One region of the Exiguobacterium sp. s166 genome, then DNA from elsewhere that is predicted to be linked to it. Evidence: riboswitches for the same ligand, from Rfam matches in the RefSeq annotation. Region 1 holds a riboswitch; each other region holds the start of a gene.
The links. A riboswitch is a leader RNA that binds a small molecule or an ion and turns the genes downstream of it on or off. The one in region 1 is predicted to bind lysine.
Positions count from the first base shown of each region.

Region 1 (3,285 bases):
AGATTATTTCTTTTTCAACATCCATCAAAAAAAGCCGACTCCGTTTGAAACGGAATCGACTTTTACCTTACGAACGCGGATGTTTCGGGAATTCCATTTCTGAATAAGGAACGACCGATGTCCGGTTTTTAAATTTATGACCTAACCAGAAAGCAAGGAATAACGGAATACCGACATATGTCGCGGCGATTCCAACCCAATCAATTTGATCCGCGAGGAATGCGGCATAGTTTTGACCGACGATGACAAGGAAACAAAGTCCGAAGGCAAAGAGCGGTCCAAACGGGAAAGCAGGTGCAACGTACGGCAAGTCACTGAGTGAATGACCTTGCGCAAGGAATCCTTTACGGAAACGGTAATGGCTGATCGCGATACCGAGCCATGCGATGAAACCGGTCATCCCGGAAGCATTCAACAACCAGAGGTAGACCTGTCCGCCAAACATCGATGTCAGGAAGCAAAGTGCGCCGATTGCCCCAGTTGCGAGCAAGGCATTACGGGGAACACCGTTTTTCGAGACTTGTGCGAACATTTTCGGCGCGTCACCTTGGCGTGCCAATGTGTACAGCATCCGTGTCGATGCGTACATCCCGGAGTTCCCGGCTGATAAAACAGACGTCAGGATGACGGCGTTCATCAATGCTGCCGAGAACGCGAGACCGGCTTTTTCAAAAACAAGTGTGAACGGACTGACTGCTACATCGGTAATATCGTTTGAAACCAGGTTCGGACTTGTATACGGAATCAACATGCCGATGACAAAAATCGCAAATACATAAAAGAGAAGAATCCGCCAAAAGACTTGTTTAACAGCTTTCGGGACGTTTTTTTCCGGATCTTCGGATTCGCCTGCCGCGATTCCGACAAGTTCGGTTCCCTGGAAGCTGAAACCGGCGACCAAGATGATACCGATAACGGCTGGAATGCCTCCGACGAATGGTGCATCACCTAATGCAAAGTTTTTAAAGCCGACCGGCGCTTCTGATGTGAAGACACCAAAAATCATCGCGACTCCGACAATCAAGAAGATGATGACTGTGACGACCTTGATCATCGCGAACCAGTATTCGGCTTCACCGAATCCTTTAACGGAGAAGTAATTTAAACCAATCATCAGTAACAAGAAGATGGCACTGAAATAAAAACCTGGAACATCCGGGAACCAGTATGTCATGACGATTTGGGCCGCAACGAGTTCAACGGCAATCGTGACTGCCCAGTTGTACCAGTAGTTCCAACCGAGTGCAAAACCAAACGATGGATCAACGAACTTCGCACCGTAGGTCGAGAAGGAACCGGCGACCGGCATGTAAGCGGCCATCTCACCAAGGCTCGTCATTAAAAAGTACACCATCAATCCGACGACCGCATACGATAACAGGGCACCGCCCGGACCGGCAGCTGCAACGGACGCACCGGAGGCAATGAATAAACCGGTTCCGATGGCTCCGCCAATCGCAATCATCGACATGTGACGGGCTTGCAGACCGCGTTTTAATCCTTCTTCAGTTGAATCGAGTTTTCTTTGGGGTTGTAAAGTATTCATCTTATTCGCTTCTCTCTTTTTTAAATTTTTGAGAGGACACTTTTTGAATCGAAAAAAAACAAAAAGCGCCCTCACCTTCCAGAAGGAAGATGAGAACGCAACATAGTAAAAAGGATGCGCCCCATTCTACCGTCGTGAAAGATAGCTCCCCACAAGTCAGATCTGACCTGTGACAGTATTAGACCTGTTCGATCTAATCCCAATCGATCATCTTCAAAGCGATGATTGATTTCGGCAATTCTTCCTTTTCAGTCACCTCATCTGCCGCTTGACGACATCCGTGACTGTACTTATAAGAACTGCAACCTCCATCCCACTGGTTGAGTGAGAACTAATTAAGTTAGTTATAATTTCGTTATTACTTCGTCATGTTACACAAAACGTCTTCAAATTGTCAATTCTTTTTTTGAAATTCCCGCTATCCGTGGTAAAATTCCGTAATTTTTAGTACACTAAATTATAGAAGTTAACCGAGAGAAAGGATGTTGCTTGAATGCCACAAGAACGTGATCAACTGACCTATCGATTAGAGGAACAAATGCGGGTCATTCTCCGGACATTACGCCGCGAACTCAACCGACTGTTTGAAGGAACCGCGACGCGGAGTGAATTTTTCATTTTGCGCAGCCTGTCCGAAAATGGTCCCCAACGTCCGACTCTACTCGCAGAACAGTTTGAGCTTGCGACAAGTCAGGTAACGGCTTTGACTGATCGTCTGTATAAAGCCGGATTCGTCACGCGGACGCGTTCGACGGACGACAGAAGATCGATTGTTTTAGCATTGACGGCCGAAGGTGAAGCCGCTTTCCGCGAACTTGAAATCGTCCGCCGGAAATATCTCCAAGACCGTTTTGGTACACTCACCGAAGAAGAGCTTCATGCGATGGTCCAGGTCTTCGATAAGATCCTTTTAACGATGGATGAAGAGGCTGTTTCTTCCTAAAAATTGTTTTAAAAAAATATTTATTTTTTTCGCTGACAAAGTTCACTTGACTGTGTACTTTGTCTTTTTTTTCGACTTGCCATGTTTCCCTAAACATTTTTCCATTTCTTGCCGTTATTAAAATGGGTATACTAGAACTATCTTATTGGAAATGCGTTTACGAGGAGCTGGGAGGATTTGTTGTCCATCATGAATAATTTCATCATCAATTTTTGTCTACTGTTTACAACGATCACTCTTTTGTTTCTACCTTTTCGAAATCACCCGCGGATTACACCGAACACGAATCTGAACATCCGACTCGTGTTAGGCTTCATCGCCGGATTGATTTCTGTACTCTTGATGTTCAACAGCATCCAGATCGATGTCGCCCGGATTGATTTACGAATTGTCCCCATCGTCATTGCCATGATGTTCGGCGGCTTACCTAGTGCACTCGTCACCGGCACCATGATTATCGCAACACGTTTTGCCCTGACGCCTGTCGAACAAATCGATGCTGCCATCCTGTCAACAATCGTCATCGCACTGTTCATCCTGACGATTGCCATCGTCCGGCGCTACATCCGGATGACCTTCTGGAACTTCGAACTGATGATCGGGATCGGTATTCTCTATTCGTTGCCGGCCATCTATCTATTGACGAGCAGTTGGACGACCTTCATCGAAATATCACTGACTTACATATTTTTTAACCTGATTGCCGGTTTTGTGACCTATCACCTGTTGACAGAGTTGCGACGCCACTTTGAAAACATCCAGTATCAACAAAAGCTCGCCATGACGGATGCCTTGA
Region 1 covers NZ_JACSMU010000007.1:53,439-56,723, reverse strand. The annotation lists gene KNP93_RS13410 (amino acid permease) at 68-1,546, opposite strand; lysine riboswitch at 1,681-1,865, opposite strand; gene KNP93_RS13405 (MarR family winged helix-turn-helix transcriptional regulator) at 2,040-2,489, shown strand; gene KNP93_RS13400 (GGDEF domain-containing protein) at 2,679-3,285, shown strand, end outside.

Region 2 (3,285 bases), on a different contig from region 1:
TGAATTCATCAGGTCCGGCTTTTTGGATGGTGTGTTTACTGCATCTTACTCCGAACGTAGCTGCGACGGGACTTCGCCGCGTCGTGACAGGACGTTCAGCATGACGAGGAAAATCACGAAGGCGATCAGGGCACCGATGAAGCCGAATAGGGACGAACCGGTGACACCGAGTACGAGATATCCGACAGCCGACGTCACTGCACCAATCAAGGCATATGGCAACTGGGTCGTGACGTGATCAATATGATGCGAACCGGCACCGGTCGAACTGAGAATCGTCGTATCGGAAATCGGTGAACAATGGTCCCCGAAGACAGATCCGGCAAGAACAGCAGCAAGTGTTGGTAACAACAGACTTGGATCAACCGCCATGATCAAATCGGCTCCGATCGGTAACATGATTCCGAACGTCCCCCAACTCGTTCCGGTCGAGAATGCCATGATACTGGCAATCAAGAATAGAAGGAACGGCAGATAAGAAGCGGGAATCGATTTGCTGATGAAACTTGCGAGATAATCCCCGGTCTTCATGTCACCGATGACCGCGATGATCGTCCAGGCAAACAACAGAATAACGACAGCGGGCCACATCGATTTTAGCCCAGCCCAGATACTGATGCGGTAATCACGTGCCGGAATTTTCCGACCGATCATCATCAGGAACGCAACGACTAAACTGATGATGACACCAGAAACAAGTGAGCGCGTCACGTCTGTTGCTTCAAAGGCGCCGATTAACGAAAAAGGCCGATCGTCAGCCGCAAGTGCCTGGGCACCTGTCCAAAGAAGGGCTGTGATGGTCGCAATGACTAACACGACGATTGGAACAACCAAGTCACGGACTTTACCGCCATCGTGTTCCTTGACTTCTTCTGCCATCCCCATTGGTGTCCCTTTGTTGGCGTCAAACAATTCACCTTGTAAGGCCCGCAACTCGTGCGTCCGCATCGGTCCAACGGCAATTCCCGTATAGGCGATGTAGAGTGTCAGTAACAAAGCGAAGATGGCGTAGAAGTTTAACGGCACAATCATCAGGAACGCACTGAACGCCGAGTAATCAGTGATTGAATGGGTCGTCAAGATTCCTGCGATAATCGAGATGATGAAGGCACCCCAGCTCGATAATGGACTGATGACACAGACCGGTGCAGCGGTGGAATCGATGATATACGCCAGTTTGGCGCGCGAGACACCGCGACGATCCGTTAACGGACGACTGACATTTCCGACGGCCAGACTGTTAAAGTAATCATCGATGAAAATCAAAATACCTAATCCGAAAGCGGCAAGCCTTGCACCACGTGCCGTCTTGACATGTGTCGTCGCCCATTCGCCGAAAGCACGGGCACCGCCGGATGTTTGTATCAGTGTAGACAAGACACCGAGTAACAGTAAGAAAACGAGTAATAAGACATTCCATTCATTTAACGCACCGTCTGCCCAAAACAGACTGAAGATGTTTTTTCCGAGATAAACAACGGTATCCACCGGATTGAAGCTGTGAAGCAGTAAGGCACCAATCAAAATGCCGACACCAAGTGAAATGACGACTTTTCGTGTGACAATTGCTAAAACGATGGCAACGATTGCCGGGACAAGCGCAACGATAGAATCTGAATAGTTGACCATTGTTGTGGTTCCTCCTCCTTTTTTAGAAGATGAGACCCGTTGCACAGAAAAAAGCAAGGGCACCGGCAACAAAGCCGACACCCTTGCTGGATGCGTCTTTCTTAGCCGAATTGGAGCACTCCATACAACATGCGTATGGCAATCGAACGGGTCTTTCCCGATTCGACCAGCATGGTCACGTCTGACACGTGACGATACTTCGGCGGCATCACCTTTCTTTGATCGTCTTCGTTGTCATCCTCAGACCAAATACTCATCAACACCGCGCCTCTACCTCATCGATAGAATAGTCATATTCTTTTTATAGGAAAATCTTATCCTATTTCTTTTAAAAAATTAAGGCTGTTTGTTAAGTATCGAAGTAGGAAGTTAACTGCTTCATCAAATAGTCTTTATTTTCTTCAAACTGTCGCTTCCGGTGTCCATTTGCACCAGAAGGATGCGGGAAACCAAATAATACAGTATGTTTTTTAATTCGTCCCTGATGAAGCAATGTCCGGACAGTTGACTCGACGACACGTCCGAACGGGACCAAAATGACAGGGTGGGGTAACTGATTCAATTCCGCTGCGAAGTGCTCATACGCGTAATGTTGCAGCAACGGTGTTCGGTCAATCTTTGGTTGATGTCCCGTATAATTTTTGTCCCGGTAAAAAACAGGATGTCTCAGAATCGAAGTCGTGTGCAACAGATTCTGATTTGCATGAAATAAGGTGGCTGTTGAAGGAATATTCAGCAGACGATTTAATTCGAGTTCATCTAACATTATTGTCAAATTACGCCGCATGGGACCGGCGAAACTGGCACTGTATTTGACGATTTTCGATGCTTCTTCGATTGTTGCACCATGGTGGAAGGCATCAGCCGCTTCTTCATAAGCAATGCGCATTTGTTCAAATCCTGGTGTGATGCCAATGAAGACTATTTTGGCAGAGCGATTGATATATTCTCCGATTGGTGAGTAGTAAACGGATAATTCCTGTTCCTGTTGTAATAGGAAACCGTCTGTGAACAAGTCCTGGCGCGTCAAGGACCGATCAATCGGTAAGGCGCGGATGGCCTGTTCAAAAATCGATAATGAATTCAGCATGATAAGTCCTCTCTCTTTCTGTATTGGACCTATGATAACAAATAATGGTATTACATACAATTTAAACCCATATCAATATAGTGAGGGGTCTCTTAAGAATAAAAAAACCTTGCGACCAAATTGGAGGCAAGGCGGTTCTGACATGAATTATAAAGAAGTTCGTTCTTTGACAGAAGCCACTTCATACGTGATGATTTCACTTCCAAGCATTGGAAATTCTTCTTGTTTGCCGTCTGACGGTGCCGGACGCTTATGTGACTCTTTAAAATCATCACTGTTCCGCCATACTTCAAAATCCTTCATGTCTTCCCAGTACATGTTGACGTTCATTTCATCGTGTTCTTCGAGACCTTGTGTCAGTAAAACTTCGACACGAACAAATCCCTTCATCGAGTCAAGACCACTCGGACGGGTAAAGCGTGGTGCGAGTGCTGCTGCCATTCCTTTTTTGACTTTAATCCGATTCGTAACAACGATCATTGGATAAGTCCCCCTTATAGAATGAAATGCTTACATCCATAGTATAGTACGATGAAACCAACAATGCTTGAAAGAAGGAATCAAAT
Region 2 covers NZ_JACSMU010000004.1:79,976-83,260, forward strand. The annotation lists gene KNP93_RS10565 (Na+/H+ antiporter NhaC family protein) at 46-1,629, opposite strand; lysine riboswitch at 1,735-1,910, opposite strand; gene KNP93_RS10570 (uracil-DNA glycosylase family protein) at 1,979-2,719, opposite strand; gene KNP93_RS10575 (heme oxygenase) at 2,867-3,199, opposite strand.
Region 2: another riboswitch for lysine. It lies ahead of KNP93_RS10565 (Na+/H+ antiporter NhaC family protein); the one in region 1 lies ahead of KNP93_RS13410 (amino acid permease).

Region 3 (3,285 bases), on a different contig from region 1:
TCGTGTAACCGTCCGGTAAGAACACATCGATATGCGGCAGAATGTTATCGTGAATCGGATGCGGATAATTGACCGGTTCTTCGCCGCGGCTGCCGCGGGCTAAATCCTCGATTCCTTTTTGACCGGAACCGGACACGGCTTGATACGTCGTATAGTTAACACGTTTCAAACCAAATTGTTGAAGCGGCGCCAGGGCGACGACCGATTGAATCGTCGAACAGTTCGGGTTGGCAATCAAACGGTCATTTGGTCCGATTGCTTGCGGATTCACTTCCGGTACGACAAGCGGGATATCGGCCTGCATCCGGAAGGCGCTTGAATTGTCGACGACCAGTGTGCCTGCTGCAGCCAGTAACGGTGCATACTGCTCACTGATGGTGCCGCCTGCTGCAAACAGCGCCACATCGATGCCGTCTTCCGTAATCTGCTCCGATAATGCTTGAATCGTGACGTCCTGTCCTTTGAACTGGACGGTTTTCCCGGCAGAACGGGCTGAAGCGTACGCTGAAATCTGACGAACCGGAAAGTCGAGTTCCGCCAGGACTTGTAACATTTTTTGACCAACGGCGCCGGTTGCGCCAATGACTGCGACATGATACATATGATTTCCTCCTTACAGGTCGAATGCTTGAGCAATTGCTGCGACGGTCCGTTCGATGTCAGCTTGGGCAATCGTATATGAGATGCTGATCTCTGATGTTGTAACCTGATAAAACGTGATGTTTTCGGCCCGGAAAATCGCAAATAATTTCGAAGCGACGCCGGTTGCGTCCCGCATGCCGATTCCGACGACCGATAATTTGGCATGTTGGTTATGACGATCGACTTTGACGGTCGGGAAACGATTGATGATATCCTGCAAGGCCTCTTCCAAAAACTCTTCTTCGTCTAACGGACAAGAGAAGGAAAGGAAGATGTCACTGTCAAACGTCGTCTGACTGATCATATCAATGTTGACGTGGCGACCTGACAACAGTTCAAAGATATCCGCGACCGCTGAATTCGTCTGTGGAACGTGTTTGATTGATACCGTCAGGACGTTTTTCGTCACACTGACACTCGTTACTGCTTTCTGTTCCATCGTTTCCGTTGCCTCCATAATCCAAGTCCCTCTTTTCGATTCTAGTGTTTTTCCGACGAAGATGTGGACGCCGTATTTTTTACCGAGTTCGACACTGCGCATCTCCATGACTTTTGAGCCAAGAGCACTCATTTCCATCATCTCATCGTATGAAATGTGCGGAATCGGCTGCGCTGCAGCATGAATCCGTGGATCTGCCGTATAGACACCGTCAACATCCGTATAGATCTCACAACGTTTATCAAGGACGGCTGCTAAGGCAACGGCTGTCGTATCTGATCCGCCGCGTCCGAGTGTCGTGACATCCCCCAGTTCATTGATCCCTTGGAAACCGGCGACGATGATCACATCGTAGGTTTCAAGTTTTTTCCGGAGCAGTTCACCGTCGATTTGTTTGATTTTACTTTTCGTATGCAGCCCCATCGTACTGATGCCGGCTTGGGCTCCCGTTTGCGACAAGGCTTTTGTCCCGAGTGAATTCAGCGCGATGCTGAGTAACGAAATCGTCTGTTCTTCTCCGATTGCAAGCAGACGATCCAGTTCGCGCCGTTCCGGCCGGTCGGTAATCGCTTGTGCTTGGGCAATCAATGAATCCGTCATTTTCCCCATCGCTGATACGACGACGACTAATTTCTCCCCTTGATCCGTCCGATTCTTCAAATAATTCGCAATTGACTGAATCTGTTCGACAGTCGCAACCGAACTACCACCAAATTTAAGTACAGTTGTCACAATCCTATCTCCTTTTGTCCCGAAACAGAAAAAAACGACGGGCCGGTAGGAGCGTTCCTACGGCCCGTCGTTATCACGATCGGACAAACGATGACAGTGTCATTCGTTCTTTTACGTAAGATAGCGCTCCGAAACGTGGGTTTCGGCAGTACAACGGATCTTAACCGTTGTACCAGCAATCAGGAAAAAGCATTTTCCTGTTCACTTCGGCGGATTTCCCCTTTCACATCACTTGGCATGCTTGCCTTTGTAAGTGTTGCTACTGATGTCATCCGCGCCTCTATCTGTCGGTTGTTAGTTACAGTTATAGCAAACATTTTTTGTTAAATCCAGTGATTTGCCAAACTTTTTTTGAATTTTATCATTTTTCAAGGTACTTCTTCGCTAATGTGAGTTGTTCCCGGACGGCTGTAAAACCGGTCCCGCCGTAACTTCCCCGTCGTGCGACGGCTTGAACCGGATCGAGCAACGGATATACATCTTCCGCAATGACCGGATGGAACGTCTGATACGTCGACAGCGTCAAATCTTTTAAGAAACATCCGCTCTGCACACAATGTAGGACGGCTTTCCCGACGATTTCATGCGCTTCCCGGAACGGAATCCCTTTTGTGACCAGATAATCTGCCAGTTCCGTTGCATTCGAGAAGTCTTGCATCGTCGCCTTCTTGAGCGCTTCTGTCTTAAACGTAGCGGATTCGATCATGCCTGTAAAAATTTGAACGGATTGTAACACCGTATCAGCGGTATCAAAGACACCCTCTTTATCTTCTTGCATATCTTTATTGTAAGCGAGCGGAAGAGCCTTCATCGTCGTCAGGAAGCCCATCAGGTTACCATAGACACGTCCTGTTTTACCGCGAATCAGTTCTGCGAAATCCGGATTTTTTTTCTGTGGCATCATACTCGATCCCGTTGAAAACGCGTCGGATAATTCGATGAATGAAAACTCCTGTGAAGCCCAGATGATGATTTCTTCGCAAAAGCGTGACAAGTGCATCATCACTGTTGAGGCGATACCGAGATACTCGATGACGAAGTCCCGGTCCGAGACCGCATCCAGACTATTCGGATAGACCTGTTCAAAACCAAGCAGCTCGGCTGACTTGAAACGGTCAATCGGGAAAGTCGTTCCCGCCAGTGCCCCTGCACCGAGCGGCGACATCCGGATCCGCTTTAAGTTATCCGTCAACCGATCGGCATCCCGTTCAAACATCCAAAAGTAAGCGAGCAAGTGATGTGCCAGTGAAATCGGCTGTGCCCGCTGCAGATGGGTGTAACCCGGCATGACCGTCTCGACATGTTGCTCCGCTTGTTCCGTAATGACGGATTGCAGATTACGGATGCTGGTCAGGAGTTCGAGAACATGTTGTTCCATCCAGAGATGCAAATCAGTCGCGACCTGATCGTTTCGACTGCGCGCCGTGTGCAGCTTCCCGGCAACGGGACCAATCTGTTCCGTCAGCAACCGT
Region 3 covers NZ_JACSMU010000010.1:6,196-9,480, forward strand. The annotation lists gene KNP93_RS14920 (aspartate-semialdehyde dehydrogenase) at 1-601, opposite strand, end outside; gene KNP93_RS14925 (aspartate kinase) at 614-1,813, opposite strand; lysine riboswitch at 1,927-2,104, opposite strand; gene argH (argininosuccinate lyase) at 2,175-3,285, opposite strand, start outside.
Region 3: another riboswitch for lysine. It lies ahead of KNP93_RS14925 (aspartate kinase); the one in region 1 lies ahead of KNP93_RS13410 (amino acid permease).